Longimicrobium terrae: one gene and its partner. The main gene of each other region encodes a partner of the protein of the gene in region 2 in a complex. Links are inferred from orthologs where the notes say so. Each region holds a gene or a part of one and is shown on either strand. Other genes may lie near its edges. The genes, in order: cdaA and glmM.

Region 1 (14,550 bases), on a different replicon or contig from region 2:
AGCCCGGTGCCCAGGATGAGCGCCACGCGCGGCCGCAGATCGCTCTGCGCGCGGATGGCGTCGGTGGCCTGCCGAATCTGCTCCATCACGGTCATCGGTCAGCCCGCCTGCGCGTCGGGGTCGTCAAAATCGTCGCCGCGGCCCAGGTGGGGCGTGCGCTCTTCTTCCTGATCCAATTCGTGCTGCTGGCGCTCCAGCAGCGTGCGAAAGATGCGGAGAAAGCGAACGCGCTGGCCCTGGATGCGGCGCAGCGCCTCCACCGCCTGCGTGGCCTGCCGCCGCGCCTCGCCCACGATGCGCTCCGCCTCGGCGCGCGCCTCGCGCAGCACCAGGTCGGCCTCGCGGGCGGCCTGCTCGCGCATTTCCTCGCGCAGCTGCTGGGCGCTGACGAGCGCCTCGTTCATGGCGCGCTCGCGGTCGCGGTAGGCGGACATGGCGTCCGTCATCCCTTCCACGCGGGCGTTGAGCGTCATCCCTTCGCGCACGAGCTCTTCCATGCGCGCGGAGACGGTTTCCAGAAAGTCGTCCACCGCGGCGGGGTCGTAGCCGCGAACGACGCGCCGGAAGTCGCCCTTCTTTTTCTTTACGTCCAGGGGCGTCAGGTCGATCATGTACCGCGGTCTCCAAACAGGGTCGAGCCGACGCGGACCAGGGTGCTTCCCTCCTCCACGGCGGCCTCGTAATCGTTGCTCATGCCCATCGACAGCGCGCGGCCGAAGCCGGGGATCTGCCGGGCGGCGTCTTCGCAAAGAGTGCGCGCGGCGGCAAAGGTACGCCGCACCACGGCCTCGTCCTCGGTGAACGGCGCCATCGTCATCATCCCCTCCAGCCGCAGGCCGGGGAGCGCCGCCATCCGCGCAGCCGCGTCAAGCGCTTCGTCCGCGGGAAGGCCGAACTTGCTTTCCTCGCCGGAGGTGTTGACCTGAACGAGCGCGTGCACCTCCACGCCAGCCTTGACCGCCTCGCGGGACAGTTCCTCCGCCAGGCGGATGGAATCCAGCGAGTGGATGAGGTCGGCGAGGGCCACGGCGCGGGCGGCCTTGTTGCGCTGCAGGTGGCCGATCAGGTGCCAGCGAACGGCTTCGCGGCCGAGTTCGGCCACCTTGTCGTCCATCTCCTGCACGCGGTTTTCGCCCACGTCGGCGAGGCCGGCGGCGATGGCGGCGCGCACGGTGTCGGCCGGATGCGTCTTGGTGACGGCCACCAGGGTGACCGCGTCGGTTCGGCCCGATCGCGCGCGCGCACGCTCGATTCCGTCACGTACGCGTGCCACGCGCTCGGCCAGCAGATGAGAGTCCATCCGACGATTGTATCCCCGCACCCCCGCGGAAGCAACGGCACGGCGGATGGGGGGGAGGACGTCGGTGGCGAATCCAGAGTTCGGTGCGCGTCCGAGAGTGGGGCCCTCACCCCGCGTGCTGCGCACGACGACCCTCTCCCACGAACGGATGTGGGAGAGGGAGCACACACCAGCCCGGCGCGGCTCCCCGAACGCGGTTGAAGCCCCGAACCAGACGCGCCAGAGGCCGGTGTCGGGGGTTCGCGCTGTTTGAGCGGCGGATTCATTCGCTCACCAGACCTCGGCGACGGCATCTACTCAGGGAGCGCGCGTCATCCTCTGTCATCTACCCGCGCCAACGAACGCGATCAGTACGTCGCGATGTCCTCCGGGGCGACGCCGAGGCGGTCGGCGATGCGCTCGAGGGTGGCGCGGCGCGGACGGTCCGTTTCGCCCCGCTCGATGCGCGCGATCTGCTTTTCGGAGATGCCGGGGAAATCCGCGCGCGACAATCCCTTCTGGAGCCGCAGACGGCGGAGCGATGCGCCGAACGACTCGTCGGCGTCGGCCAGGTCGCGGCGGGCCTGGCGCCGGAAGTCCGCGTCGAACTCGCACAGGATCGCGGAGGCCGAGGCCTCGTACTCGCCCAACTGCACGGCCGTCCCGTAATCCACCACCGCGAAGCGCGCAAAGTCCGGCGCGGTCCCGTCGCCCGACGGGGTGAACCACGCCATCGGCACCAGCAGCGGAGGACGGCTGAGGTCGGCGCGGTGCAGCAGCAGCACGCCATCCTCGTGGTCCACCGCCCCGCCGATCAGCAGCCGGTCGCGGTCTGGCGAGGTGAGCGCGCACAGCAGTTCATCCACCGGAAGCAGGCTGGACTCGTCGCCCACGATCACGCTGCGGAACATGGCCCGCAGCACGGCCTCCCGGCCTTCGTGCACGCCGTCCAGCAGCACCAGCCGGTGATCGCCACGCATGTCATCGGCAGAATCCACCAGCGACTTGAGCGCGGTTCCGGGGCCGGCCACCCAGTACGTGGGCCGCCGCCCGCCGCCCACCAGCGCGTCGCGCACGTCGTCCGGGTGCGACACGCGGCGGACGGCGGCGGCGCACTGCACCTCGTCGTTGCTGCCGGGCTCCAGCAGCAGAACGTCATCCATCATGGGCTCCGGACGATACAGGGTTGTGCGGATACTTGCGGTCCCACTCCTCGATCAGCAGCGGGAACGCGCTGGTCACGATCACCACCAGCGCGTCCGGCACCTCGGACGGAGGCGGACGCCGGTCCAGGAACCGCCCGTCGCGCAGCCCCAGCCGCCAACAGCGCTCGCGGCGGCGGAGGTGACGTGCGGCGGCTCCACGCGCTCTTTTTCGGCGATTCTGACTCGCCAGCCAGACTGCTTCCATTCGATTGGCAACGGAAGAGCATAGGGCATCGGGTTATCGGAAGGGGTTTACCCTCCAGAATATGTCCCGTTCCGCCCAAATCGTCAATTGGGACATTTTCAGTCACAGGCGAGCATCCGCAGCAGCCCGACATCCCACTGATCTCCCTTATCACGGTGATTTGTCCAGGATAATGGGCCACCCCCGGAATTGCACGGGCAGGGAATCCGCGGTCGTTCGCCAGCGTGCTCGCGATCGACAGGGTTGATATTCCTGAACGATGGAATTATTTCTAGTATCATGGAAACAACAAACGATGACATCAACGCGCGGCTCGCGGTGCGGTTGCGGAATCTGCGCGCCGAGCGGGGGCTCACGCTGGAGGCGCTGGCCGAGCGCGCGGGCGTAAGCCGCTCCATGATCTCGCTCGTGGAGCGCGGCGAGAGCAGCCCGACGGCGGCGGTTCTGGACCGGCTGGCCGCGGGGCTGGGCGTAACGCTGGCGTCGCTGTTCGCGGACGGCGCGCACGCCGACGCTTCGCCTCTGTCGCGCCGGGCCGATCAGGCAACATGGCGCGATCCGGAAACCGGCTACCTGCGCCGCAACCTGTCGCCCGCGGGTTTTCCGTCGCCCATCGAACTGGCGGAGATCATCCTGCCGGCGGGCGCGCGGGTGGCGTACGACACGCCGGGTACGCGCGCGGTGGCCATCAGCCAGCAGGTGTGGGTGATGGAGGGCGGCATTGAACTCTCCGTCGGCGGCGACACGCACGCGCTGGACGCGGGCGACTGCCTGGCGATGCGCCTGGAAGGCCCGATCGCGTTCCGTAATCCCACCCGGCGCGAGGCGCGGTATGTCGTCGCGCTCGCCGCGGATCAGCCGTCCGGCGGAACCAAGGCTCACCATCTCAGGAGCGCGCCGTGACGGAATATGCGACGGAGGCGTTCATCATCCGCCAGATCCGCGCGGACGAAGCCCGGGAGCGCGCGGCGGAGTTCGCGGCCATTCTGCTGGACTGCGTGCAGGGTGGCGCGTCAGTCGGGTTCATGGCGCCGCTCTCGCGCGATACGGCGGACGGGTTCTGGAAGCGCGTCGCGGAGGGCGTCGCGGCGGGTGACCGCATTCTGCTGGCGGCGGAGGATGTGGCCAGCGGCGAGTTCGTGGGGACGGTGCAGTTGCTGGTCGGCGTGCCGGAAAACCAGCCGCACCGCGCGGACGTGGCGAAGATGCTGGTCCGCCGATCCGCACGGCGGCGGGGGCTGGGCGCCGCCTTGATGCGCGCCGCCGCCGAGGCCGCGTGGCAGGTGGGGCGCACATTGCTGGTACTCGACACCGTGACGGGTGGCGACGCGGAGCGGCTGTATGAGAGCCTTGGATGGGTGCGGGTGGGCGTGGTACCGGGGTACGCGCTGATGCCGGACGGCGCGCCGTGCGATACGACGTTCTTCTACAAGTCGCTGGGTGATGGTTGAGAGAGCAGGATGGTGAGCAGGGGCGACTGAAGTCGCGGCAATAACGGCGCAAAGTCCGCCTTCGCGGACTGTGGCGGCGGCTCCCATCTGTCGTGCCCAGTTCCGCGCGTCCGCCACCCAGGAGCGAATGAATCCGCCGCTGGAAAAGCGCGAAGTCCGCCTTCGCGGACTGTGGCGGCGGCTGTCGTGAGCATCCCATGAACCAGAAGCCCCGAACGGCGGATGCGCGCGTTCGGGACTTCTCGTGTGCGGGGCCGCAACCGGATCCGCAGTCACAGTCCGCGGAGGCGGACTTCGTGTCTTTCGAGGCGCGGTTTCAACCGCCGGGCTCGCGTTCCGCCGCCACGCACGATTTCCTGTCGGCTGGCCGCGTCTACTTTCTGCGATCCAGTGCGGAGCGGGTCACGCCCATGCGGTCGGCCTCGCGGCGCGAGCGGTTGGCGTAGCGCGCCATCAACGGTGTCACCGAAATGCCGTGCGCCACGGCGGAGACCGCGACCGTGGCCAGCACCAGAGCCGCCACCGTCCGGCTGAACTGCTCGGGAAGGCCGTGCTGCATGGCGTACGTCAGATAATAGACGGACCCGATGCCGCGGATGCCGAACCACGCAATCAACCCCCGCTGCATGCTCGTGGTGGCCGAACCCAGCAGGCCCAGGTAGACGGAAACGGGGCGGATAACCAGAAACAGCAGCGGAATGAACCACAGCGCCACGCTCGGCAGAAAATTCCACGAGATCATCCCGCCCAGCAGCAGCACCACCGCGAACTCACCGATGCGCTCCAGCTGCTCGGTAAAGCCCAGCGCGGCCTGCGCCATGTAGGCCGGCGCCTTGTCCTTGTCGGTGGCCGCGTCTTCGGCCTCGGCGGAGGTGGCCGCGACCGCCACGTCCTGGGGCGGCTCTTCTCCGCCCGCCTCCCGCCGCTCAATGCGGCGCAGCGCGAGCCCCGCGGCAAACACGGCCAGAAAGCCGTATCCGTGCACCAGCAGCGCCACTCCGTACGCCAGCGCGATCAGCCCCAGCGCCAGAAAGTCGTCCAACCCCACGGCCTCGCGGTGCTTGCGCCGCAGGTGCAGCACCAGCCGCCCGATCAGCGTTCCCAGCACCGTGCCCACCACCAGCCCCGATCCCACCGCCCACACGAGGTCCACCGCGAACCAGCGCCAGCCGAACTCGCCAAGGTCGTGCAGCCCCAGCAGCCCCAGGCCGAGCATGATGAAGGGAAACGCGGTGCCGTCGTTGAGCCCCGCCTCGCCCGTGAGGCCGAAGCGCAGCCGGTCGCCGTCGGTGGGATGCGTGACCTGCACGTCGGAGGCGAGCACCGGGTCCGTTGGGGCCAGGATGCCGCCGAGGAGGACGGCGGCGCCCACCGGCAGCCCCATTCCGAACACGCCCACCAGCGTCACCAGCCCCACCGTCACCAGCATGGAGACCGTCGCAAGGCGAACCGGCAGCACCCATCGCCCGTCGCGCAGCGGCGTGCGCAGCTTGAGCCCGGCCGCGAACAGCGAAATGAGCACCGCCACCTCGGTGACGCGCTCCCAGATCGCCGACTGCGTGTAGATGTCCACGTGCATCAGCCCGGCCACCTGCGGGCCAAGGACGAAGCCGGCGCCCAGGTAGAGCATGGACGTCGAGAGCGGCAGCCGGCGCAGCACGGAGCGCGAAAGCGCCATGGCCACGAGGAGCACGCCGATCAGGACGAACCAGATCGCTCCCTTCATTCTGTTGGGGGCACGGGGGCAGAGGAGTGGACCCCCGGCAAGGGCAAGAAACAAACCTTGGACAGAAAGCACACGCCGGGAGCGACGCCTTATCGCGTCTGCGATCCAGAGTGAAGCGCCTCACCGGCGATTGCGACACGCCGGAATCGGGCGCGGTCTCTCTCAGATGGTGTTGAGAAACCCCGTTTGTCCTAGCTCAGATTGGCCCAGCGGGACGGCTCACGCCGCAAGGCGTAATCCTACGGAGGCGCCGGGCGGGTTTTCCGTCGCGCCGTATCCTGGCGCCGACGAAGGATCCACTTGCCCCGCGAGAACGGGCGTGCGTGTCGCGACGTTGGCTCGGCGGATGGTAGATCCTTCGGTCGCGCAGGATTCGGCGCGGCGGAGAGGCCGGCGCACGCTCCCTCAGGATGACATGGTTTGGGCTGTAAGTAGACGCGCGACAACAACATGTCATCCTGAGGAGGCGCCGGCCGATGCGTCAGCGGCACCACGTTCTGGCGCCGACGAAGGATCTACCTTCCCCGCGAGAACGGGCGTGCGTGTCGCGACGTTGGCTCGGCGGATGGTAGATCCTTCGGTCGCGCAGGATTCGGCGCGGCGGAGAGGCCGGCGCACGCTCCCTCAGGATGACGCCTGGGGGCGGGGTTGGCTGGATAGGGATGATGTCGGGGGTGCAGTCCGCGAAGGCGGACTTCGTGCTTTTCCAGCGGCGAATTCATTCGCTCTGGATGGGCGGATGCGCCGGACCGGGGATGGTGGATGGAACCCTCCCCCGCAGTCCGCGAAGGCGGACTTTGCGCCGTTGTTGCCGCGACTTCAGTCGCCCCGGCAGGTACCGCCTACAGCGTATCGCTCGCGCGGGTGCCGGGCGGCGTGGTGAGTTCGGCGGTTCCCTGCCCCAGCATCTGCTGCAGCTGGTCCGGCGTAAGCCCGCGGTGCAGGCGGCCGCCCTGCGCCAGCGAAATGGCGCCGGTTTCCTCCGACACCACCACCACGAGCGCGTCCGTTTCTTCCGACAGCCCCAGCGCCGCGCGGTGGCGGGTTCCGAGCGAGCGGTCCGTCACCTGCGACTGCGTGAGCGGAAGGATGACGCCCGCCCCCACGATCTGGTCGCCGCGAATGACGGCGGCGCCGTCGTGCAGCAGCGAGTAGGGCGTAAAGATGTTCAGCAGCAGCGCATCGGATACGCGGGCCTGCAGCGGCGTGCCCGTCTCCACGTACTCGCCCAGCCCCATCTCGCGCTCGATGGCGATGATGGCGCCGATCTTTCCGCGCGCCATCTCCTCCGCCGCCTGCGTCACCTCTTCCGCCACCTGCGTCTGCTCCAGCCGGCTGAACACGCGCAGAATGCGGTTCTGCCCCAGTTGCGCCAGCGCGCTCCTCAGCTCCGGCTGAAACACGATGAGCGCGGCGATCACGCCGAACTCGAACACGCGCTCCAGCAGGTACTCCAGCAGCGACAGGTTCAGGATGCGCGCGGCGCCGTACAGCGCCACGATGGCAAAAATGCCCAGCAGCATCTGCAGCGCCCGCGTCCCGGCCAGCACCAGCAGCGCGCGGTACAGCACCCAGGAGACGATCAGGATCTCCACCAGGTCGCGCCAGTCCGGCGCCAGAAACCCGAACCGCTCGATCAGCGTGTTCATGGCGCCATCCGTCCCGCGCGGAACACGGCTTCCGCCACGTCCAGCGCCTGCCGCGCGCCGCGCACGTCGTGCACGCGGAACAGGCGGGCGCCGCGGGCCAGCCCGGCCACGCACGCGCCCACCGTTCCCGCGTCGCGCGCGTCCGCCGGCACGCCGCCCAGCAGCGCGCCGATGAACGCCTTGCGCGAAGCCCCCAGCAGCACCGGCCGCCCCAGCCGCGCCCGCAGCCGCCCGATCCCCGCGATCAGTTCCAGGTTCTGCGCCCCCGTCTTGGCGAAGCCGATTCCCGGATCCACCACGATCCGCTCGCGGCCGATCCCCGCCGCGTCCGCGCGCTCCAGCGACGCGGACAGCTCCGCGGCCACGTCATCCACCACGTCGCCGTAGTCCGTCAGCGACTGCATGGTCCGCGGCGTACCGCGCATGTGCATCAGGACGAGGCCCGCCCCGGCGGCGGCCACCACGCCCGCCATCCCGGAGTCGGACAGACCGGAGACGTCGTTGACGATCTCCGCGCCCGCGTCCAGCGCCGCGCGCGCCACGGACGCGCGGCGGGTGTCCACGCTCAGCGGCACGTCCAGCTCCGCGGCCAGCGCGCGCAGCACGGGCCCCACGCGCTCCGCCTCCTCCTCCGCGGAAACCGGATCCGCACCGGGCCGCGTGCTTTCGCCGCCGACGTCGATCAGGTCCGCGCCTTCCGCCACCATCCGCCGCGCCTGCTGCACCGCCGCGCCGGGGTGCAGAAAGCGCCCACCGTCGCTGAAGCTGTCCGGCGTCAGGTTCAGAATCCCCATCACCACCGGCCGCTCCAGCGAGACCGACCGGCTCCGCAGCACCCACGACGCATCATCCCCCACGCCCGCGGGGAGCGTGTGGGAGGGACCAGGGGCGGCGGGCGGATGACTGTGCATCCCGCGAAAGTATCGAACGCAAAAGCGCGAAGGCAAGCACACGGCCCGCCTTCGCGCATTTTGACCCTTCATCGGGGAGCGGATCAACACCCGCGGTCCGCTCCGCCGCCATCGCACTCACGCACCCCGCACTGACGCACTTTTCCCCTTACGCCAGCCTCGGCGTCAACCCTTCCACGCCCCCGCTGGGCTTGGAGTGCCGCTCCGGCGCGGAGGGCAGGTCCGCCAGATCCGGCGGGCCGGGCTCCGTGGCGGGCTTCATGGGGGGAAGCGCGCGGCCCTCGGAAAGCGCCACCACTTCATCGCGGGTCAGCGTTTCGCGCTCCAGCAGCGCGGCGGCGATGGCGTGCAGCGACGCCTCGTGCTCGCGCAGCGTCACGCGGGCGCTTTCCAGCGCCTCGCCCAGCACGCGCGCCACCTCGGCATCCACCAGCTCCGCCGTCTTTTCCGACACCTCGCGGCGCGATCCCAGGTCGCGGCCCAGAAACACTTCCTGCTCGCTTTCCGCGATCGCCACCGGGCCCACCGCGTCCGACAGGCCCCACTGCGTCACGTACGCGCGGGCGATGCGCGTGGCCTGCTGGATGTCGCCGGCGGCGCCCGTGGTCACCCGGTCGCGGCCAAAGATCAGCTCCTCCGCCGCGCGCCCGCCGTACGCCATCACCAGGCGCGCCTCCAGCTGGCGGCGGGTGATGGACACGCGGTCGTCCTCCGGCAGCGTGAACGCCATCCCCAGCGCGCGGCCGCGCGGGATGATGGTGACCTTATGCAGCGGATCGTTGCCCAGCACCACGATGGTGCACAGCGCGTGGCCGGCCTCGTGGTACGCGGTCAGCCGGCGCTCCTCGTCCTTCATCACGTAGGAGCGGCGCTCGGCGCCCATCATGACCTTGTCCTTGGCGTCCTCGAAGTCCGCCATCTGCACCTTTTCGCGCCCGCGGCGCGCGGCGAGAAGGGCGGCCTCGTTCACCAGGTTGGCCAGGTCGGCGCCCGCCATCCCCGGCGTGCCGCGGGCAATGACGCCCACTTCCACGTCGGCGCCCAGCGGCACCTTCTTCATGTGCACCTTCAGAATCCCCTCGCGGCCGCGCAGGTCCGGCGCGTCCACCACGATCTGCCGGTCGAAGCGGCCGGGACGCAGCAGCGCGGGGTCCAGCACGTCGGGCCGGTTGGTGGCGGCAATGAGGATGACGCCGTCGTTGCCCTCAAAGCCGTCCATCTCCACCAGCAGCTGGTTCAGCGTCTGCTCGCGCTCGTCGTGCCCGCCGCCCAGACCGGCGCCGCGGTGGCGGCCCACCGCGTCGATTTCGTCGATGAAGATGATGCACGGCGCATGCGCCTTGCCCTGCTCAAACAGGTCGCGCACGCGGCTGGCGCCCACGCCCACGAACATCTCCACGAAGTCCGATCCGCTCATCGAGAAGAACGGACGCCCCGCCTCACCCGCCACCGCGCGGGCCAGCAGCGTCTTGCCGGTTCCCGGGGGGCCCACCAGGAGCGCGCCCTTGGGAATGCGCCCGCCCAGCCGGCTGAACTTCTTGGGATCCTTGAGGAACTCCACGATCTCCTGCAGGTCGGCCTTGGCCTCGTCCGCCCCGGCCACGTCGTCAAACGTGATCTTGGGCGTGTCGGCGTTGAGCATGCGCGCCTTGCTCTTGCCGAACTGGAAGGCCTTGTTGCCGCTGGCCTGCATCTGTCGCGTGATGAAGATGAAGAACGCGATGAACAGGACCCAGGGAAGCGCGGTGATCAGCACCTGCGCCACGCTGACGGGCGCCTCGGTGGCCGAAATGTGCACGCCGGATGCCTGCATGAGCTTGATCAGCTCTTCGGAGTCTTTGACGGGCGCGCGCGTGGTGAAGCGGTGCACCGGCGTCTGCCCCACCATGGTGGGCTGGCGCAGGTGACCGCGCAGAACGGCGCCGTCAATGACCTGCACCGAGTCCACGTTGCGGTTCTGCAGATGCGTGGTGAACTCGGTGTAGTCGATGGGCCGTACGCGCGCACCGCGGCTGCTGGTGAGCTGAACGGTGGCGATGGACAGCGCGATGAGCGCCATCCAGAAGAGAGACGTACGCGTGATGCGGCCCATCTTGGGCGGCTGCGGACGGGGCGTGCCCTTTTCTTCGTCTGCCATGACTGCGTCTTTCAGTCGCGGTGCCGCCGCAGGGGCGGCCCGCGTTCAAGATCGATGCGAACGGAAGCGGCCGTTCAGGGCTGAATGACCCCGATGAACGGCAGGTTCCGGAAGTATTCCGAGTGGTCCAGCCCGTACCCGATCACGAAGTCGTGCGGGCAGTCGAAGCCCACCCACCGGGGCTCCAGCACCAGGTCGCGGGCGATGTGCTTGTGCAGCAGCGCGCACACTTCCAGCGACGCCGGGTTGTGCGTCCGCAGCTGCGGAAGAAGGCGGTTGAGGGTGGTGCCGCTGTCGACGATGTCTTCCACCAGAATGACGTGCTTGCCCGTGAGCACCGACGACGAGTCGTACAGCAGGCTCACCTCGCCCGTGCTGACGGTTCCCCCGCCGTAGCTGGAGGCGATCAGAAAGTCCACCTCCATGGGCCGGGCGATCTCGCGCACCACGTCGCTCAGAAAGATGAACGAGCCCTTGAGGGTGCCCAGCACGAGGAGTTCCTCGTCCTTGGGATAGGCCTCCGTGATTTCGCGCCCGATCTCGCGCACGCGCTCCGCGATCTGTTCGGTGCTGAACAGGATGCGCGACAGGGGGCGGCCGCCGGTGCGGGCCAGGGTGAGCTCGGTGTCAGGCATCGTAGATCGAAAGGGTGATGGCCGGCTCGCCGGGCCGGGGCCCGGCGTCTGCCGCGGCGGCCACGCCGGCCACCCACAGCACGGTCCCGTGCGCGTCCGCCAGCACGGGCACGGCGAGACGCGCCCGCAGGGGGACGCGCGCCTCGCCCAACAGCTTCTTCAACGTACGGGTTCCCGCGTGCGTGCGGATGCGGTCGCCGGGCAACCATCCGCGCAGCAGCAGCGGGAACCGTGCGGGGTCCGCGCTCACCCGCAGCGTCCAGCGCGCATCCGCCGGGGCGTCGACCCCCGCGGTCCAGCGCGCCGCGAACCGGGCGCCGCCGAGCGCCAGGCCGCCCTCTCCCGGCACGGCGGGGATGAGCAGCGGCGCGTCGGGCGGCGGGGGTTCCGGGCCGGGGCCGCGCTCCACGCGCGCGGTGCCGAACTCGGTGGTGATACGCACTCCGCCGGCGAGCCGCAGGGTGCGCCCGCTGGAAGCGTTGCTGATAAACTCAAGCGCCAGGCGGGTTCCCGCGCGGTCCGGCGCGGCACCCAACCGGCGGAGCAGCAGCCGCAGCACGCGCGCGGCCACGGGCCAATCATAAGCCGCGAAGCGGTCGCGAACAAGCAGCAGGGCGCCATTCTCTTCGCGCGCGGATTCCGCCACCAGCGGCGCGAGCACGGCCTCCCACGCGGCCTCGTCCTCGCGGGCGAGCGCGGCCAGCCGCACCAGGGCCCGGCGCGCGCCCGGCGCCACCCGCTCCGCCTGCGGAAGCACCCGGTGCCGCAGGCGGTTGCGCGACGGCTCCAGCATCCGGTTGGTGGGGTCCGGCCGCCAGCGCAGCCCCGCCGCGCGGGCGTACGCACGCAGTTCATCGCGCCAGAACGGGAGCAGCGGGCGGACCAGCCCCGTCCCGTCCGCGGGCGGAATGCCGGCCAGCCCGCGCACCCCCGTGCCCCTCAGGACGCGGAACAGCACCGTTTCTGCCTGGTCGTCCGCGTGGTGCGCGGTGGCCAGGTGCGTGGCGCCCGCTTCCGCCTGGATGCCGCGCAGAAAGGCGTAACGTGCGTCGCGCGCCTCGGCTTCGGTGCGCGGCGGATGACCGGCGCGCGCCGTCCGCAGCGGCACGCCCCACGCGCGGCACAGCCCCGCCACCCAGTGCGCGTCCGCCGCGCTCCCCGCGCGCATTCCGTGGTCGAAGTGCGCGGCGGTCAGCGCCAGCCCGTCATCCTCCACGGCGAAGCGCAGCAGGTGCAGCAGCGCGACGGAATCCATCCCCCCGGAAAGCGCCACCACGACGTGCGCCCCCGTCCCGCGCACGCCCAGCGCATCCAGTTCGCGCCGGAAGCGGTCCGCGAGCGGTCGGGTGGATTCGTCCATGCGGGCGGATTGCGGGAGTTGCGTCTGGTGACGGTGATCGGCGAAGCGGATGATATCGCGCCGGGAACGACGGAAGTCCGCGCGCGGAGGTGCGGCGTCCCCTTCCCGGCCGCGGATACAACCGTCGCAGAACGCAGGCGGATGCGCGTCCCGAGACGCTGTCGATCCGAATCTACCGGCGTCCAGTCTGAAAACAAACTCGCCGCCCGTTGCGGGGCGGCGAGTGGGGCAGGTCAGCGGGCGTCGCCGGCGCTTCGGCGCGGGACGCCGTCGCGGGGCGGGCGCTTGGCGGTGTTCACGCGCAGTTCGCTGTGCACGCCGCGCACGCCTTCCACGTCCCACGCATCATCCGTGGCGTAGCGCACTTCCTGGTAGTCCGGCAGCTCGCCGGTAAGGGTCACCACGCCGTCCTTGACCTCTACCGTGATCGCCTCGGCATCCACCCAGGTGTCGTAGAAGAGCGCGTCCTCCACTTCCTGCTTCAGCTCGGCGTCGGGGCGCGTGCGGCTGCGCAGGCGCTGGTGGTAGGGGCCCAGGCCGTAGCGGGCGGGGCCGTGCAGGGGCCCGCTCTGCCACTCGCCGTCCGTGTCCTCGAACTCCATCTCCGGCTCGTACGACGGGCCGCTGCTGAATTCCTGCCGCGCGCCCCCGAAGCCGGAGAACGGATGAAAGTCGTCGCCGTATCCGTTGGCGCGGGGACCCATTCCACCCTGGCGGGGGCCGGGGTTCCACTCACCCCGGTGGCCCCAGCCGGCATCGTATCGCGACATCGTTCTCCTGAAAGCGAAAAGGTTGGCCGCGCGGCGGGGCATCCTCATCCCCAAAACCGGCCTTGTCCCTGCCCCGCGCGGCGCCGTACGGGCCGCAACAACCGTTCCAGACAGGAGGAGAAAAGAAGTGCCCGGTGGACAAAAGACAGCGTCCGCCGGCGAGAGGCGCTCAGCGTTCGAGAGGCTGGCCACGCACGAGCGGCGCAGAAGAGGAAAGCGCCCGGCGCCGCCTGGGCACCGGGCACTTGAACCTGGGCACTTCAGTTCATCCCCGCCTCAGCTCCGCAGCAGCCGCTCGAGCCACGGCTCCACCTCGTCCGCGGGCGGGCCGGGCGGGAGCGGGCGGCCGGTAGCTTCGTGGAGCACGCGCGCGAGCCGGTCCGGCCGGTCGCTGATGACGCCGTCTACCCCCCACGAAAGCAGCCGCCGCATGTCCGCCTCGTCATCCACCGTCCAGATGTGGATGGCCACGTTGCGCGCGTGCGCCTCGCGAATCCATCGCGGGCTCAGCACCTGCCGACCGCCCGCCTTTTCCGGCATCTGAAAGGCATCCACCGGCGGCCGGTAGAAGCGCGTGGTGCGGGAAAGATGATGGGCCAGAAAGGCATACAGCTCCTGCGCCCCCGCGCTCGTGGGCCCGGCGTAGTCGCGAAAGGCGCTTCGATTGCGGCGGTCTCCCGCGGCGATCAGCACGCGGTGCGTGGAGCCGGTGGCGTCGATGGCGCGCTGCACCGCCGCCTGCGCGCGGCCGTCCTTGATCTCCACGTTCACCCGCGCGTCGGGAAGCGCCTCCAGCACCTCGCGCAGGGTGGAAAGCACGACTCCCCGCCCGCGGTACGGAAAGGTGCGTCCGCCATCCGGCGTGAAGCGGTAGCCGGCGTCCAGCGCGCGCAGTTCCGCCAGAGTGTGGTCGGCCACGCGCCCGGTGCCGTCCGTGGTGCGGTCCACGGTGGGGTCGTGGATGACGACGCACTCGCCGTCGCGCGTGGGCTGCACGTCGATCTCCAGCAGATCGGCGCGCCACCAGTGCAGGGCGCGCCGAAAGGCGTGGAGCGTGTTTTCGGGGGCGAGCAGAGATCCGCCGCGATGGGCGATCAGAAGGGGCGCACCGCCCAGGTAGCGGTGGCCCGGACGGGAGCGGCCGCCCAGCGGCGAGGGAATGCGCACGGAGCGGCCGCGGACCGGGGGTTCAGGGCTGCGCTTCGAGCCGCTCGATTTCCGC
Region 2 (14,517 bases):
GTTCCGCATCCGCCTGAACCTGATGATCTTCGTGAAGCCGGAGGGGACGGGGACGCGCACGTACACCCGCGTTGTGGGCACGGGATCGACGGTGGGAGGAAGCGGAGGCGACGGGGTTCTGTGCATCACCACGGGACGGCTGGAGCAGCGGATCACCGAGCGGATCAACGACTTCCTGGCCGCCTTTGCAGCCGCGGCGGGCCCGTCCACCACCGCGAGCGCTGCCGTCCAGTAGACGACCGGCGCTCCGGGGCGCGGCACGGGCGACCACAGCGACATTTCCACGCCTCAATGAGACTCGCGCGCGCTGTTGAGCCGAAGGATCTGCCCCGACAGCCGCGAGCAGGCAATCATCCGATGAGCGCGTCCTGTTACTCCCCGGAGAGCAGGCTCATCACCCAGAAAGACGGGGGCACGGAGAGACTGATCTCTCCGTGCCCCCGTCTTCTTTCCCATCGAGTGCCGGCGCTTACTCCACCGTCACCCACTTGGCCAGGTTGCGCGGCTGGTCCACGTTGGCGCCGCGCAGCACGGCGATGTGGTACGCCAGCAGCTGCAGCGGAATGCTCGCCAGAATCGGCGTGAGCGCGTCATGCGTATACTCGATCCCGGCATTGCAGGTGTGTCGCACAGGCATCGGGAGATGCGCTCATCCGGAGCGGAGGTTCGAACTGATCGCTCTTGTTCGCAATCGGCTTGAGCGGAGGAATCACTCTGGACATTCCTGCCATTGTGGGGACGCTAGTATCCGTACTTCTCACGGCGCTGCTCGAATGCCTCCCGCGAGCCTTCCATTACTTGTTGGACAGCAATGCTCACCTCGTGCGTATCCAAAGCACCGCATGCCAAAGTGGGGGCGCCCCCCTCAGTGGCCCCGAATCGTTTGATCCTTCCTTCGGCCTGCCTGCGCTCACCTAGCCGGGCTATCGCTGCTTCGACCACCCTTTCGTCCTTCCTCAGTACATGACGAAGATAGTGTCGAAGCTGTGCCTCCCAATCAGGCCAACCCATCTGCTCTCCGACATGCAAGTATTCTTCGGGCGCGTCCAAGTGGAGACCGCTAATGTTGAACGCAGATTCCAGTTCCTCTTGAGGCACGAATCCCGAAGCTTCCAGTGCGATGATCCCCTCTGCGTCCGCATTCACCGGGATGTTCGCGTTGTGTGTGACGACCACGATCTGGCGGCGCTCTTTGGCCTGTCGAAACAGCGGCACGAGTTCTTGGTAAACGCCCTCACTGTCGAGCCCTTCTTCCGGCGTGTCAATTATGAGCGGATCGTCTCCGTCCGCCAGAACGAGGTTGAGGATGGCGGTACCCTGCTGGCCGGCCGACACCCGGTCGATCGGCCCTGCCAGCGTACCGTCCCGACGGTACACCAGAAGCGTGATCGCATCAGGAATTCGCTCCAGTTCCAGCCCACGGAGCACCTCGTCGTTGAATAGCTCACGAAGCGCAATACGTCGCCGCTCGGCCATCTGCTCAATCAATGGGCTATTCGGGTTGCGAACCTCGGTTACGAACCGGACCAGGAGGGGAGATTCATCCGCCGGGTCAGGAGAGAGTCCTCCAAGGAGTGTCCGGATGTCTTCCTCATTCAGGCGCCGCTTGTCGTGGATATACGCCCCGAGTAGATCGACTAGCGCAGCATCATCGCCCTGATGACTCAACCGGATTTCCACCATCGGCTTTCGATCCGGCCGTGCGCGAAGGAGGCTCATCAAGCGATCCGCTTTATGGCTGCGCACTCGCGTTTCGCTGACCCAGGTTTGCCGCAGTTCGCCAAGGAGTGCAACCCGTTGCTTCTCAAGCTCTGCAACCTGACCCTCGTTCTGCACCAACTCTTCAAGTGACTTTTCAATCGTGGCTACACGATGGGCGAGTTCCGGGACATCCGCAAATCCTTCATGACCTTCGCCGAATCCGGCGTCCTGCAGTACACGCAGATCAGCCTCGACTACAGGTTTCCAAGTCGAGTTCAGGTACTCTTCGACCTCTCCCCCTTTGCCGAGCGCGGCGCGTAGACGCGCAGACGCTTCTTGGATCTCCCGCGTGTAGGTCGCGTGAAGTCGGACTACAATCTCAGCAGTTCGCTGTAGCACATCGTGATGCTGCCCAGCGGGGATTCCGACCCGAAGCGTGTCAAGACGGCGCTGCCCCTCCACGACCTGCTCGAGCACTCGGGAAGGAGCGCTCCCGGCTTGACGGTGGAGTTCTTCGATAAATCTGTTGGCCGTTTGAATAGCTTCCCACTGTGGCCACAGTCCAGCGATACGCGTATTTTGCTCCAGTTCACCCTGTGCAAGCCGGAGGTTAGTCTCCAATCCGGGCCTAGCATCCAAGGTCGCACGAAGAGCTCGTGAGTGAGCGTCGATTTGCTGGATTTCGCCGATTTGCTGCGCGGCTTCAGCCGACAACCGCGCCAGTTCTTCACGCACCAAATCATCCAACAGGCTCCGCAATGCGGTTGCTTGGCCGGTGGATATTGTGTGGTCGATCTCCCGCTGCGAGAGGAAACGGCAAGGAAAGAGTGTTCTTACATCGAGGCCGACCGCCGGCTCCTCGGCTCCAGGCGGATATATCTCCCGGTGTCCAGGACGGCCGTGGTGGTAGATCACGCGGAAATCGCCACCACGCGTGGCGAGCACAACTTCGACGGTAGCTTCCGGCGGAAGTGTCTCATCAATCCGTTTACGCAGTTCTGCTAAGAACGAGGCAGGCGCATCCTCCTCACGCATACGGTCCAGCGCGATGCGGAGATAATCAATGAATGTGGATTTCCCAACCCCCCGTGCTCCGATGAGACAGTTGAGGTTGGGAGACCAGTACAAAGTCTCGGGTCGGCGCAAAAACGAGGCACCTCGCACCTCGACGCTGGCGATCCGAGGACAGCAGTAGGCATCCTGTGGAGATTCCTTCTGGAGGCGGATTCGCGAATCCCGGTCGAGGAACGCCTGTCGCAGTGACTCGCGCGACGGATCGCTCATTTTGATCCAAGTATACCTGAACCCGATGTAGTTGCTCTCATCACCGTCCACCGGGTTCAGCCGGTAGCAATCCGAAGACATGATGTACGCAATAGGACGAGGCCGCTTCCATTCCTGGTGACAGTCTTCGCCCCCTCGGATAAGCCGCTGCCATCCAAGCGTCATTTGATCCAAGGGCTTCGGAACCTCGATACAGACGAGATTGGGGTTACGAAACTCCTCTGCTTGTAACCAGTCCGCAATACGCTCGTTCTGGAAGAGTCCCTTCACATCCAGTGGGTGAGCTGCAATGACGAGTCCCGGCCAGTCAACCGTGTCCTGAACCTTGCGTAGAATCTCTTTTAGGTTACACGTCGAAGGTAAGGGCTGATTCCCAACAAAACGCCGCTCGGAAGGCAGCCCCAGTGTGGTAACCCTGTCCTGAAGCACCGTCAGCGGCGTGTGCTCTGGGAAGAGGCAAAGAACGTGGCACCCTCGTCCAACGTCTGCTTGGATCTCAAAGCCGGGGAAGATCGTGAGCGGCGCCCGCCCGACCTCACCCGCTACACGAGCATTCTCTGCCCGCAGCCAACGGATGAAGGACTGGTCGGGAGACGGCGCGAAGTTATGATCGGTGATCCCGATCACCTCGAGGCCGACCTCGTGGCAACGCCTGAGATACTGGCCAGCCACTTCACGACACCGATCCTCAGGAGAGTCCCAACTCAGGTGTGTCGCCGGATCTCGCCAATGTGGCTCCATCGGCGTCTGCATCTGCAGATCGCACTTGTAATAGCGAGAATAGAAAGTTGGTTCAGGCATGATAAAGGATGCTGGAGGAAAGAGGTGCCGAATTCTCTCGAAACTTATCGCTTCCTTATGCCTCGCTCAACCTTTGAGCGTGATCTTACGCAGCTTTAGCCCGATTCTGCGCAACACCGACTGATAGGGGAACGCGTGTCGGTTGTAGTCCTGAAGCGCAGCCCGACCCATCATTCTCGTATTCGGTCTGTAACAGAGCCCGCGCCCGCGGCTACGACAAGGAACGGTTGGTTACGGGTCGGCGTCTAGCGCCGCACTCCGCGACTAAGCATCCTCTATTCGCTTCTCAAAGCCGGAATCGCCCTTCACGACGCATGACGTTTTTCTAGGTGTTAGGCTCTACGGCGAGTCCGTTCCGGCAGGATTGAACACCATCGCAGATCAGTGCCTCATCCTCGGCGCAGACGGTCACTCCCGGAAGTTGGTGGGGCAGCCTCGCTGTTACCACATATCGCCTTCTGCGATCGCCAGCACGGGCCGGGTCCGAACGCCCCACTCATGAAAGCGGCCCGGATCGAGCTAATCGAACCGGGCCGCTTTCATGAGTGGGACCGCAGCGGGGACAGCTACTCCACCGTCACCGACTTGGCGAGGTTGCGCGGCTGGTCCACATTGGCGCCGCGCAGCACGGCGATGTGGTACGCCAGCAGCTGCAGCGGAATGCTCGCCAGAATCGGTGTGAGCGCGTCGTGCGTGCGCGGGATGCGGATCACGTGCTCCACCACCCCGGCCAGCTCCTCGTCGTCCTCGCTCACCACGGCGATGATGCAGCCGCCGCGCGCCTTTACCTCGTCGATGTTGCTGCGGACCTTGTCGTACACGCCGTCGCGCGGGGCGATCACGACCACCGGCATGTTCTCGTCGATCAGGGCGATGGGCCCGTGCTTCATCTCGGCCGCGGGGTAGCCCTCGGCGTGGATGTAGCTGATCTCCTTGAGCTTGAGCGCGCCTTCCAGCGCCGCCGGGAAGTTGTATCCGCGGCCCAGGTACAGGAAGTTCTTGCTGTCCTTGTACTGCTCGGCCAGCGCCCGGATCTCGTTGTCCATCTTCAGGATCTCGGCCACCTGCTCCGGAAGCTGCCGCAGCGCCCGCACGATCTCACGGCCGCGCGACTGGCTCAGCGTGCCCCGCAGCCGGCCCAGGTGAATCGTCATCATGGTCAGAACCACGACCTGCGACGTGAACGCCTTGGTGCTGGCCACGCCGATTTCCGGCCCCGCGTGCAGGTAGATGCCGGCGTCCGTTTCGCGCGGAATGGTTCCGCCCACCGCGTTCACCACGCCCAGCGTGGTGGCGCCCTGCTGCTTGGCCTCGCGCATGGCCCACAGCGTGTCGGCCGTCTCGCCGGACTGCGAAATGGCGATGGCCAGCGTTTCCGGCTCCACCACCGCGCGGCGGTAGCGGAACTCCGACGCGTACTCCACCTCGGTGGGAATGCGGGCGATGTCCTCCAGCAGGTACTCGCCGATCAGCCCGCTGTGCCATGACGTTCCGCAGCCCAGGATCACGACGCGCTTGGCCTGGCGCAGCTCGTCGTCCATCCCCGTCAGCCCGCCCAGCTTCACCGAGCCCTCGTCCTCCAGCAGCCGTCCGCGCATGGTTTCGCGCAGGGTGCTGGGCTGCTCCATGATCTCCTTGAGCATGAAGTGGTCGTACCCGCCGCGCTCCACCTCGCCCAGGTCCCAGTCCACGCGGTTCACCGGGCGGCTCACGGGGCCGCTCTTGGGGCGGTGCACCGTGTAGCCCTTCTTGGTGATGGTGGCCATGTCGCCGTCATCCAGGTAGATGACGTCGCGCGTGTGCGCGATCACCGCCGCCGCATCCGACGCCACGAACGTTTCGCCGTTCTCGCCCACGCCGATGAGCAGCGGGCTGCCCAGGCGGGCCACGACGATCTTGCCCGGGTCGCGCGTGCTGACCACGGCGATGCCGTAGGTGCCTTCCACCTGGCTGAGCGCGGTTTCCACGGCGCGCTCCAGCGACTCGCCGGCGCGCCCGTCCGCGGTGGTGTACACCTCTTCAATCAGGTGCACCAGCACCTCGGTGTCGGTGTCCGAGCTGAAGACGTGCCCGCGGTCCTGCAGCACCTTGCGCAGAGTGCCGGCGTTTTCGATGATGCCGTTGTGCACCAGGGCGAAGTCGCCGTTTTCACTGACGTGCGGGTGCGCGTTGCGGGTCGTGGGCGGGCCGTGCGTGGCCCAGCGCGTGTGGCCGATGCCGTACGTTCCCTCGGCGGGATCCGACTGCAGCAGCTTCTCGAGCTCCACGATCTTTCCGGCTTCCTTGCGGACCTCCAGGTGGCCGTTGTTCGCCACCACGACGCCTGCGGAGTCGTAGCCGCGGTACTCCAGGCGCTTCAGCCCCTGAATGAGCATCGGCGTGACCGGCTGTTCTCCAATGTAACCAACGATTCCGCACATGCCTGTGGACCCCGCGTAAATGGATGTGAACTGAGAAGTGCGTGAGTGCTGTGTGCGTGAGTGCGTCAGTGCGACAGATCGCGGAGGTGCCCGCGGCGTTCCTCGCGCGGAGCGGTCCCCATGGCGGAATGCGCCGGGCGGGAGGTGCGGATCGCGATCGCCGAAGCTTCGCACTCACGCACCCCGCACCCCGCACTCACGCACTTCCCTACTTCGGCAGCGCCGCCCGCAGCGTTTCCACCAGCGCCGATGCATCCGCGCGCGTAGGCGCCTCGCAGATGATGCGCACGATGGGCTCCGTGCCGGACGGACGCAGGTGCGCCCACTTCTTTTCCGCCGCCCAGGAAAGCCGCAGCCCGTCCTGCCGGTCGGCGTCCGCGTCGGGAAACTGCTTCGTGAGCGCGTCGTACACGGCGTCCAGCGGCTGCGAGGGGCGCGGCACCTTTTCCTTGACGATCTCGTACCGCCCCAGCTCCGCCGCCAGTTCGTGCAGCGGCTGGCCGGTCTCCGCCAGCAGCTGCAGGATCAGCGCGGCGGCCACCGGCGCGTCGCGCGTCAGGTGCACGTCGGGCAGGATGACCCCGCCGTTGCCCTCGCCGCCGATGGTCGCGCCTCCCGTTTGCATCCGGCGGGCCACGTTGATCTCGCCCACCGCGGCGCGCACCAGCGGCACGCCGGCCCGTTCGGCCACGTCGTCCATCAGACGGCTGGTGGACAGGTTGGTCACCAGGGGGCCCGGGCGGTGCCGGACCACCAGCGTCGACGCCAGCGCCAGCGTATAGTCCTCGCCAATGGCGCGGCCCTCGCCGCTCACCAGCGACAGCCGGTCCACGTCCGGGTCCGTCGCCAGGCCGATGTCGGCGCCGCTGGTGCGGACCAGCTCCTCAAGCTCCTTCAGGTTTTCGGCGACGGGCTCCGGCTCGCGCGGAAACAGGCCGTCCGTTTCCATGTTGATGGCCGTCACCGTGCACCCCAGCGCCTCCAGCAGCTGCGGAAACATGGTTCCGCCGGCGCCGCGCACGCAGTCCAGCGCCACATGAAAGCGCCGGGCGCGGATGGCGTCCACGTTCAGAAACGGGATGGCCAGGATGCGGTCCAGGTGGCGCTGCACGGCCCCCTCGTCCGTACGCCACTGCCCCAGGTCGCTCCACAGCGCCCGGGGAATTTCCCCCTCCAGAAAGGCGCGCATCTCCGCGCCCTCTTCCCCGTCCAGAAACATGCCCGTGGGCCCGATGAACTTGAGGGCGTTCCACTCGATGGGGTTGTGGCTGGCCGTTACCGCCAGGCCGCCCGCCGCGTGCAGATCCTCCACCGCGAGCTGAACGGTCGGCGTGGGCGCGATTCCGACATCGACGACGTCGCATCCCACGGACTGCAGCGCCGCCGTGGCCGCCCGCGCGAACATGGGCCCGCTGACGCGCGAGTCACGCCCCAGCACCACCGTCTTGCCCGGGCCACGGCGCAGCGCGTACGCGCCGAACGCGGCGGCGAAGCGGGCGATCACCTCGGGCGTCAGCCCCTCGCCCACGCGTCCCCGCACGCCGGAAACGCTCACCATCAGGTTGGAGGTATCGATCACGTGCAGTTCGCGGCTTCTGGAGAAAAAAGGACCTGCTCGCCCGGTGCCGGACCCTCCGGCCGGGGCGGAATGTGCGGCGCGGCGCCGGAAAGCGTCAAGCCGCCGCGCTTTCCCGCTCCGACGCCGGACTTCCGTCGGGCGTCACATCGTTTTCCACCGTCTCCGCCGCCGGCCTGCGCCCCGTGGTGATGACCGCCACGGCGGCCACGATCACCCCCGCGGCCAGCAGCACGCGCGGCGTCAGCGGCTCGTTCGCCAGCCACCATCCCAGCAGCACCGCCACCACGGGGTTCACGTACGCGTAGGTGGACACACGCGCGGTGGTGGTGTTGCCCAGCAGCCAGATGTACGCGCTGAAGCCCACCAGCGACCCGAACACCACCAGGTACGCCAGCCCCACCACGCTTTCCGCCGACACCGCCGCGGGGTTCCACGCGCCCAGCTCGCCGCGGGCCAGCCCGATCAGCAGCATCAGCGTGCCGCCGCACGTCATCTCCATCGCCGTGGCCAGGAAGCCGTTCTCCGGCAGCGCGGCCGAGCGTGCGTAGATGGAGCCCGCCGCCCAGCAGAGCGAGCCGCACAGCACCATCAGCGCGCCCGCCGGGTTCACCCCGCCGCCCCCGCCCAGGTCGCCGGGCCCTACCAGCAGCACGATCCCCGCGAAGCCCACCACCAGCCCCAGGGCGGTCCGCGCCGTGGGCCGCACCCCGCCGGGGCGCAGCCACTCCAGCAGCACCATCCACAGCGGCACCATGGCCACCATCAGCGCCACCACGCCGGAGGGGACGGAGGTTTCCGCCATCACCACCCCGCCGTTGCCCGCCGTCACCAGCAGCGCGCCGATGACCGCCGTCGTGCGCCACTGCCGCGCGGTGGGCGCGGCCTGCCCGCGCATCCGCATGAACAGGTACAGCACGGCCCCGGCAAGCAGGAATCGGACCCCCGCCATCAGGAGCGGAGGCAAGGTCTTGATGGCAAACTGGATGGCCAGGTAGGTGCTTCCCCAGATCACGTACACGGCGGCGAACGCCGCCACCAGCTGCCCGGTGGGCGCGCTCCGCTTTTCAGCCACGGCTTCCTCCCGTCTCCGGCTCGTACAGCATGGTCGTCTCCTTGACCGTGTCCAGCACGATGGTGGAGCGGGTGGAGCGGATCGTTTCGATGCTCCCGAAGCGGTCGCGCAGCAGCTCGCCCAGTTCGCGGGTGCCGCGGACGCGCACCTTGGCCAGAAAGCAGTCTTCTCCCGCCACGTGATGGACTTCCTGCACCTCGGGGATGAGCGCCATCTGCTCCGCCGTGGTCAGCGCGCCGGCGCGCTCGTCCGCCCGCACGAAGACGTAGGCCATCAACCCCAGCCCGTACGCGTCGGGGTTGATGCGCACCGCGTAGCCCTGAATCACGCCGCGCTCCTCCAGCTTGCGGATGCGCTCCAGGATGGCGGACGGCGCCATTCCCACCTGCCGCGCGATTTCGGCGTTGGGGGTGCGCGCGTTCTCCTGCAGGATGTCCAGAATCTGCCGGTCGATGTCGTCTATCATTCTTGCGTTCTCCTTTCACGCAGACGATAATTCCCCGATCGCGGATCGTCAACCATCATCCGTTTGCAGATCACGGACCAGCGCCGAACGAACGTCGCCGCATGCGGAGGCGGGACGGCCGCGGTTGCTGGCGGCGGGCGGCGCGGGTAGGTTGCGGACCACACGGGCCGGCGGACGGCATCACGCACACACGCGCGGAATGAGCGGATGAAAGACGAAAAGAACTACCACGGAATGGGGCTGGGGACGATCGCCATCCACGCCGGCCAGCGCCCGGACCCCACCACGGGCGCCATCATGATGCCCGTGTACCAGACCAGCACCTACGTGCAGCCGGAGCTGGGGCGGCACCTGGGATACGAGTACGCGCGCACGCACAATCCCACGCGCGAGGCGTTCGAGGGGAACGTGGCGGCGCTGGAGAGCGGCACGCACGGCATCGCCTTCGCCTCCGGGCTCGCGGCCACCGACACCATGCTCAAGCTGATGAGCGCGGGCGACCACGTGATCTGCGGCGAGGGCGTGTACGGCGGCACCTACCGCCTGTTCAGCAAGGTGCTGGCGCGGATGGGGATCGAGTTCACCTTCGTGGACAGCGCCGACACGGAGGCTCTTCGCGCCGCCATCACGCCGCGCACGAAGCTGATCCACCTGGAAACGCCCACCAATCCCATGATGCAGCTCACCGACATCGCCGCGGCGGCGGAGGTGGCGCGCGCGGCCGGGGCGCTGCTGAGCGTGGACAACACCTTTGCGTCGCCGTACAACCAGCGGCCGCTGGAGCTGGGCGCGGACATCGTCATCCACTCGGTCACCAAGTACGTCAACGGCCACAGCGATATGGTGGGCGGGATGATCGTGGTAAAGGACGACGGCCTGCACGAGCAGCTGCGCTTTCTGCAGAACGCGGCGGGCGGCATTCCCGGCCCGTGGGACTGCTGGCTGGGGCTGCGCGGCACCAAGACGCTGCACCTGCGCATGAAGGCGCACAACGAGAACGGGCAGCGCATCGCCGAGTGGCTGGACGCGCACCCCAAGGTGGAGGCCGTCTACTACCCCGGCCTGCCGCACCACCCGCAGCACGAGTTGGCCAAGCGGCAGATGCGCGGCTTTACGGGGATGGTGAGCATCGAGATGGGGACGCTGGAAAAGGCGGCGGCGTTCGTGAACAAGGTGCGCATCTTTGCCCTCGCCGAGTCGCTGGGCGGCGTGGAAAGCCTGATCGGCCACCCCGCGCTCATGACGCACGCCTCCGTTCCGCGCGACCTGCGCTACGCCATGGGGCTCACGGACGGCCTGGTGCGCCTGAGCTGCGGTGTGGAAGACGTGGAAGACCTGATCGCGGACCTGGAGCAGGCGCTCGAGCACGCCTGACGCTTCGTCTCGCCGGCTGACTCCGCTGAACTGCCGTTCCACACGGAGGTCACGGAGGATGCACGGAGGACACGGAGGAACAGAAGGGCCTCACGCAGAGACGCAGAGACGCAGAGAAAGACAAAAAGGGGGAAGATAGCATCAGATGCGTCCTCCTCTTTTCTCTGCTGCTCTGCTCCTCTGCGTGAGATTTTTTTGGGGTTGATCCCCGTCTTTCCTCCGTGTCCTCTCCCGTCTTCCTCCGTGCCCTCCTGTGAAACGGCAGTTTGCAGAATTTCAGCATCAACAAGGCTCGCGGAGAGTTCCCTACCAGTATCCGCCGTTACGGTAGCAGTGGATGAAAAGTGTTGTATCCGTCATCCCCGACGGGTAGATTGCGATCATTGCCCCCGCCCTGCCCCGCCCCCTCCCGGAGGTGTCACGTGACTCCCGTGACCGTCCTCATCGTCGACGACGACGCCGACCATCACGCCGTGTGCGGAGTGTTTCTGGAACACGCCGGCTATCGCGTGCTCCACGCCTCCGACGGCGCCGAGGGCATTCGCATGGCCCGCGCGGAACGCCCCGATGTGGTGCTGATGGACGTGCGCATGCCGAAGATGGACGGCGTCACCGCGCGCCGCCTGCTCGCCGGCGACCCCGCCACCGCCCGCATTCCCGTGGCCGCCGTCACCGCCGACGTGATGGTGTGGCCGCGCGAGCGCGCACTGGCCGAGGGGTTCGATGCGCACATGGACAAGCCGTGCAGCCTGCTGGGCATGGGCCGCCTCATCCGCCGCCTGCTGGAACGCGGAGGACAGAGCGACATCGCCCCGCCGCTGGAGATGGCGGTGCTGGTGGCCTGACGCGGCCGTGGCGGTAAAGGAAAGCGGGCCCGGAGACGAATCTCCGGGCCCGCTCTGCGTCAGGGTGCCTCGCGCCGCCCGCCGGGTGGACGGCGGGTGGGCGGCAGCGCGCCGCCGGGCGCGCCCCGGATGTCGGCCCCGCCCAGGCGCAGCCCCAGCACGGGAAGCCCGTCCGGGAGCATGTTCTCGATTGTGGAGGTGCGGATGGGCTCCGCCTTGAGGTCCACGTCCATGAAACGGATGGTGTCGCCCACCAGCATCCCGAAGCTTCCCTGCAGCCGCGTTCCCGGCGCGCGCACGTCGGTGTCGCGCGCCAGGAACATGGTTCCGCCCGGACGCGATTCGATCCGCAGCGACAGCGCGCCGGTGGCCGTGCCGGGAAAGCGCGGATACAGCCACTGCATGTCCTCGAAGTCGATGGAGTCGCCGCTGACCGCGATGTCGTACATCGGCGCCTGGTCCGCGGGAAACCATTCCGGAAAGCTGTCCGTCCGCACCACGCCGGACGCGGCCACGGTGGACCGGCGCAGCCGCAGCAGCGGCGCATCGAACTCGATGTGCGCCTTCATCAGCGCCACCACCGCCTGGCCGTGCACCAAGTGCGCGGGGCGGCGGTAGATCTGCGCGTCCGTCCGCAGCGAATCCACGTGAATGCGCGATCCGCTGCGCGTTCCCGGGGCAAAGCGGATGCGCGACAGGCGGCCGTTCATCGCCGTGAAGTTCATGGTGCGGATGAAGCCGCCCGCCACGCTGTCCACCAGAATCTGCGACGTGTCCGACCGTGCGTCCGCGATCTCCGCGCGCTGGCCGCGCGCCGAAAGCGTGCTGTCAGGCCGCCAGGGAAGCTGCACCCGCACCAGCCCGTTCACCACGCGGACGGTGTCCAGCAGCGTCGCCCGCTCCACCCCCGGCTTCCTGGGGCCGGTGGAGGTGTCGGCAAAGATCGCCTGGTAGTTCCAGACCGTGTCGCCGGGCAGCTTGAAGACGTAGATCCGGGGATTGTACAGCGTCGCCCGCGTGATGCGGACCCGCGGGGAAAGCAGCGTGCGGATGTCGTAGTCCAGAAACCCGCTGTCCGCCTCCACAAAGGCGCGCCCCTTCAGATCCTGCAGCCGCACGCCGTACACCTTGGCGCCCTCGAACAGGTTGCCGTCGATGCGGCCGATGATCAGCCTGCCGCCGTCGATGCTGCCGCCCAGCGCCTTGAGCGTGAAGTCCAGCACGAACTTGTGACCGCGCTCCGTGCGCGCCACCATGTTCAGCGCGAGCACGGCCAGCCCGATGCCCAGCACCAGGCCCCCGAGCCCCCACGAAACCAGGCGTACCGCACGCGAGCGCGCCACCGGCTACGACTCCCGCGCGGCCGGGGCGGACGCCTCTTCCACCCGCTCGCGCTGCAGAAACAGGCGCGCCAGGTACCACACGGCCACGCCCACACCCACGGCGCCCGCCGCGGCGATCCCCGCGGCCTTCATTTCGCCGCCCCTGGACAGCGACCCGCGATCATACTCCATCGTTCGTCTCCCGGCTTTCGTCCATCCAGATGGCCCCATCCTCGCCCGCACCTTCCAGCGGCGGCCTGCCGCGGCGAAAGAAGATGTGCCGGCTGGTGGGGACGAAGTCGCCCGCGTCCTCGAAGTACATGTAGTGCGTCACCCGGATCCCCGTGGGCGTGAGCCGCAGCACGTTCAGCGAGTTCTTTTCCCGCTCGCGCGCCCGCCCACGGCGCGAGGTGCTGGTTCCGCTCTGCGCGATCACGATGCCGTGCTCGCGGTCCGCGCCTGCGTACACGTCCAGCGAGTTGCCGATGTACGCGCGGTGCAGGTGCCCGCCCAGGATCAGGTCCACCCGCATGTCGGTGAACGCGTCCAGCGCCCGCCGCGCGTTGGGCATGGGGTCCGCGCTCTCGAAGTCCGGCGGCGGCGCAAAGTGGTGGTGCGCCACGATGATCCGCAGCGTCTTCTCGTCCGTCACCGCGGCGAACGCCTCGCGGGCGTAGTCGATCTGCCACTGGTGAATGCGGCCGTTGACCGTGGCCTTGAGCGGCGCCGTGCTGTTGAGCGCCACGATCCGCGCGCCGGGGATGTCCGTAATCGTATCCAGCGCCTCGTTGATGTGCCGCCGGTAGTGCTTGTACGGATCCAGCACCCGCTCGGCGATGCGCATCAGCGGCACGTCGTGGTTTCCCGGCGTGACCACGATGGGCACCTTGGGAAACTCGTTCAGAAACGCCCGCGCGGCCGCGAACTGTTCCTCTTTGGCGCGCTGGGTGAAGTCGCCCGACGCGACGATGCAGTCCGGCCCCAGCCGGTGCGCAAACGCCTGCAGCGCGCGGCCCACCCCTTCGTGAAAGGGCGGTCCGAAGTGCAGGTCCGATACGTGGAGAAGTGAGATCAAGCCCGCCGCCGGTGTCCGTGGAAATCCGCGGCCGGACGGCCGCGCTCACCCTTCCGTTCCGCCACCCTCGTGCCAGCGGCTCCGGTCACCGCGTCAGCCCGGGAAAAGGCAGGTCCGCGCGGGCGTTCAGGTCCAGCCCGCCCGTCTCTCCGCGACGCCAGCGAAAGAGCGCCGCCCGCGCGATCATCGCCGCGTTGTCGGTAGAAAGCCGGGGCGACGGCGCGTACAGTTCGCCGCGCGATCCCAGCTTTCGAGCGAGCGCCTCGCGCAGCGCGCGGCTGTTGGCCACGCCCCCGCCCAGCACCACGCGTGGGCAGTTCATCTCCCGCACCGCCCGCATGGTCTTGGCCGTCAGCACGTCCACCGCCGCGGCTTGAAAGGAGGCGGCCACGTGCGGCGTTTCCTCCGCCAGCGTTCCCTTGGACTCCAGGTCGCGCGCCAGCAGCCGCAGCGCGTTCTTGAGCCCGCTGAACGACATGTCGTAGTACTCGCGGTCGCCCGGGCGCTCGCCGCGGTTCAGCAGCGGCCGGGGGAGGGGATGACGGGCGGGATCTCCCTCCGTTGCGGCGCGCTGGATG

Evidence for each region.
Region 1: the proteins of glmM (region 2) and cdaA are in contact, whole or in part, in a crystal structure (PDB 7OJS), measured with the Bacillus subtilis proteins. The link is inferred for Longimicrobium terrae from one-to-one orthologs.

The regions. Positions count from the first base shown.
Region 1 is NZ_JACHIA010000011.1:183,411-197,960, reverse strand. The notes cover bases 5,613-8,608. They hold cdaA (diadenylate cyclase CdaA), read right to left. Parts: upstream 7,516-8,608; coding sequence 6,709-7,515; downstream 5,613-6,708. Other genes in these bases: ftsH (ATP-dependent zinc metalloprotease FtsH), read right to left, coding at 8,575-8,608; folP (dihydropteroate synthase), read right to left, coding at 7,512-8,426; HNQ61_RS17765 (cation:proton antiporter), read right to left, coding at 5,613-5,866. In the rest of the region: HNQ61_RS17800 (purine-nucleoside phosphorylase), read right to left, coding at 1-86; HNQ61_RS17795 (DivIVA domain-containing protein), read right to left, coding at 99-611; HNQ61_RS17790 (YggS family pyridoxal phosphate-dependent enzyme), read right to left, coding at 608-1,300; HNQ61_RS17785 (helix-turn-helix transcriptional regulator), read right to left, coding at 1,648-2,442; HNQ61_RS17775 (helix-turn-helix domain-containing protein), read left to right, coding at 2,969-3,592; HNQ61_RS17770 (GNAT family N-acetyltransferase), read left to right, coding at 3,589-4,140; more of HNQ61_RS17765, read right to left, coding at 4,514-5,612; more of ftsH, read right to left, coding at 8,609-10,518; hpt (hypoxanthine phosphoribosyltransferase), read right to left, coding at 10,638-11,198; tRNA lysidine(34) synthetase TilS, read right to left, coding at 11,191-12,558; HNQ61_RS17735 (BON domain-containing protein), read right to left, coding at 12,792-13,328; HNQ61_RS17730 (glycerophosphodiester phosphodiesterase family protein), read right to left, coding at 13,605-14,495; HNQ61_RS17725 (hypothetical protein), read right to left, coding at 14,518-14,550. UniProt on the Bacillus subtilis protein: One of 3 paralogous diadenylate cyclases (DAC) in this bacteria, catalyzing the condensation of 2 ATP molecules into cyclic di-AMP (c-di-AMP). Upon expression in E.coli leads to c-di-AMP synthesis.
Region 2 is NZ_JACHIA010000015.1:42,849-57,365, reverse strand. What follows is about bases 5,601-8,563. They hold glmM (phosphoglucosamine mutase), read right to left. Parts: upstream 7,786-8,563; coding sequence 6,415-7,785; downstream 5,601-6,414. Other genes in these bases: yedA (drug/metabolite exporter YedA), read right to left, coding at 7,880-8,563; glmS (glutamine--fructose-6-phosphate transaminase (isomerizing)), read right to left, coding at 5,601-6,206. Outside these bases: HNQ61_RS20000 (hypothetical protein), read left to right, coding at 1-235; HNQ61_RS19995 (hypothetical protein), read right to left, coding at 470-637; HNQ61_RS19990 (hypothetical protein), read right to left, coding at 742-3,786; more of glmS, read right to left, coding at 4,353-5,600; more of yedA, read right to left, coding at 8,564-8,857; HNQ61_RS19970 (Lrp/AsnC family transcriptional regulator), read right to left, coding at 8,850-9,323; HNQ61_RS19965 (cystathionine gamma-synthase), read left to right, coding at 9,531-10,697; HNQ61_RS19960 (response regulator), read left to right, coding at 11,120-11,542; HNQ61_RS19955 (AsmA family protein), read right to left, coding at 11,602-12,885; HNQ61_RS19950 (hypothetical protein), read right to left, coding at 12,889-13,056; HNQ61_RS19945 (metallophosphoesterase family protein), read right to left, coding at 13,046-13,939; tRNA (adenosine(37)-N6)-threonylcarbamoyltransferase complex transferase subunit TsaD, read right to left, coding at 14,025-14,517. UniProt on the Bacillus subtilis protein: Catalyzes the conversion of glucosamine-6-phosphate to glucosamine-1-phosphate. Glucosamine-1-phosphate is used for cell wall biosynthesis.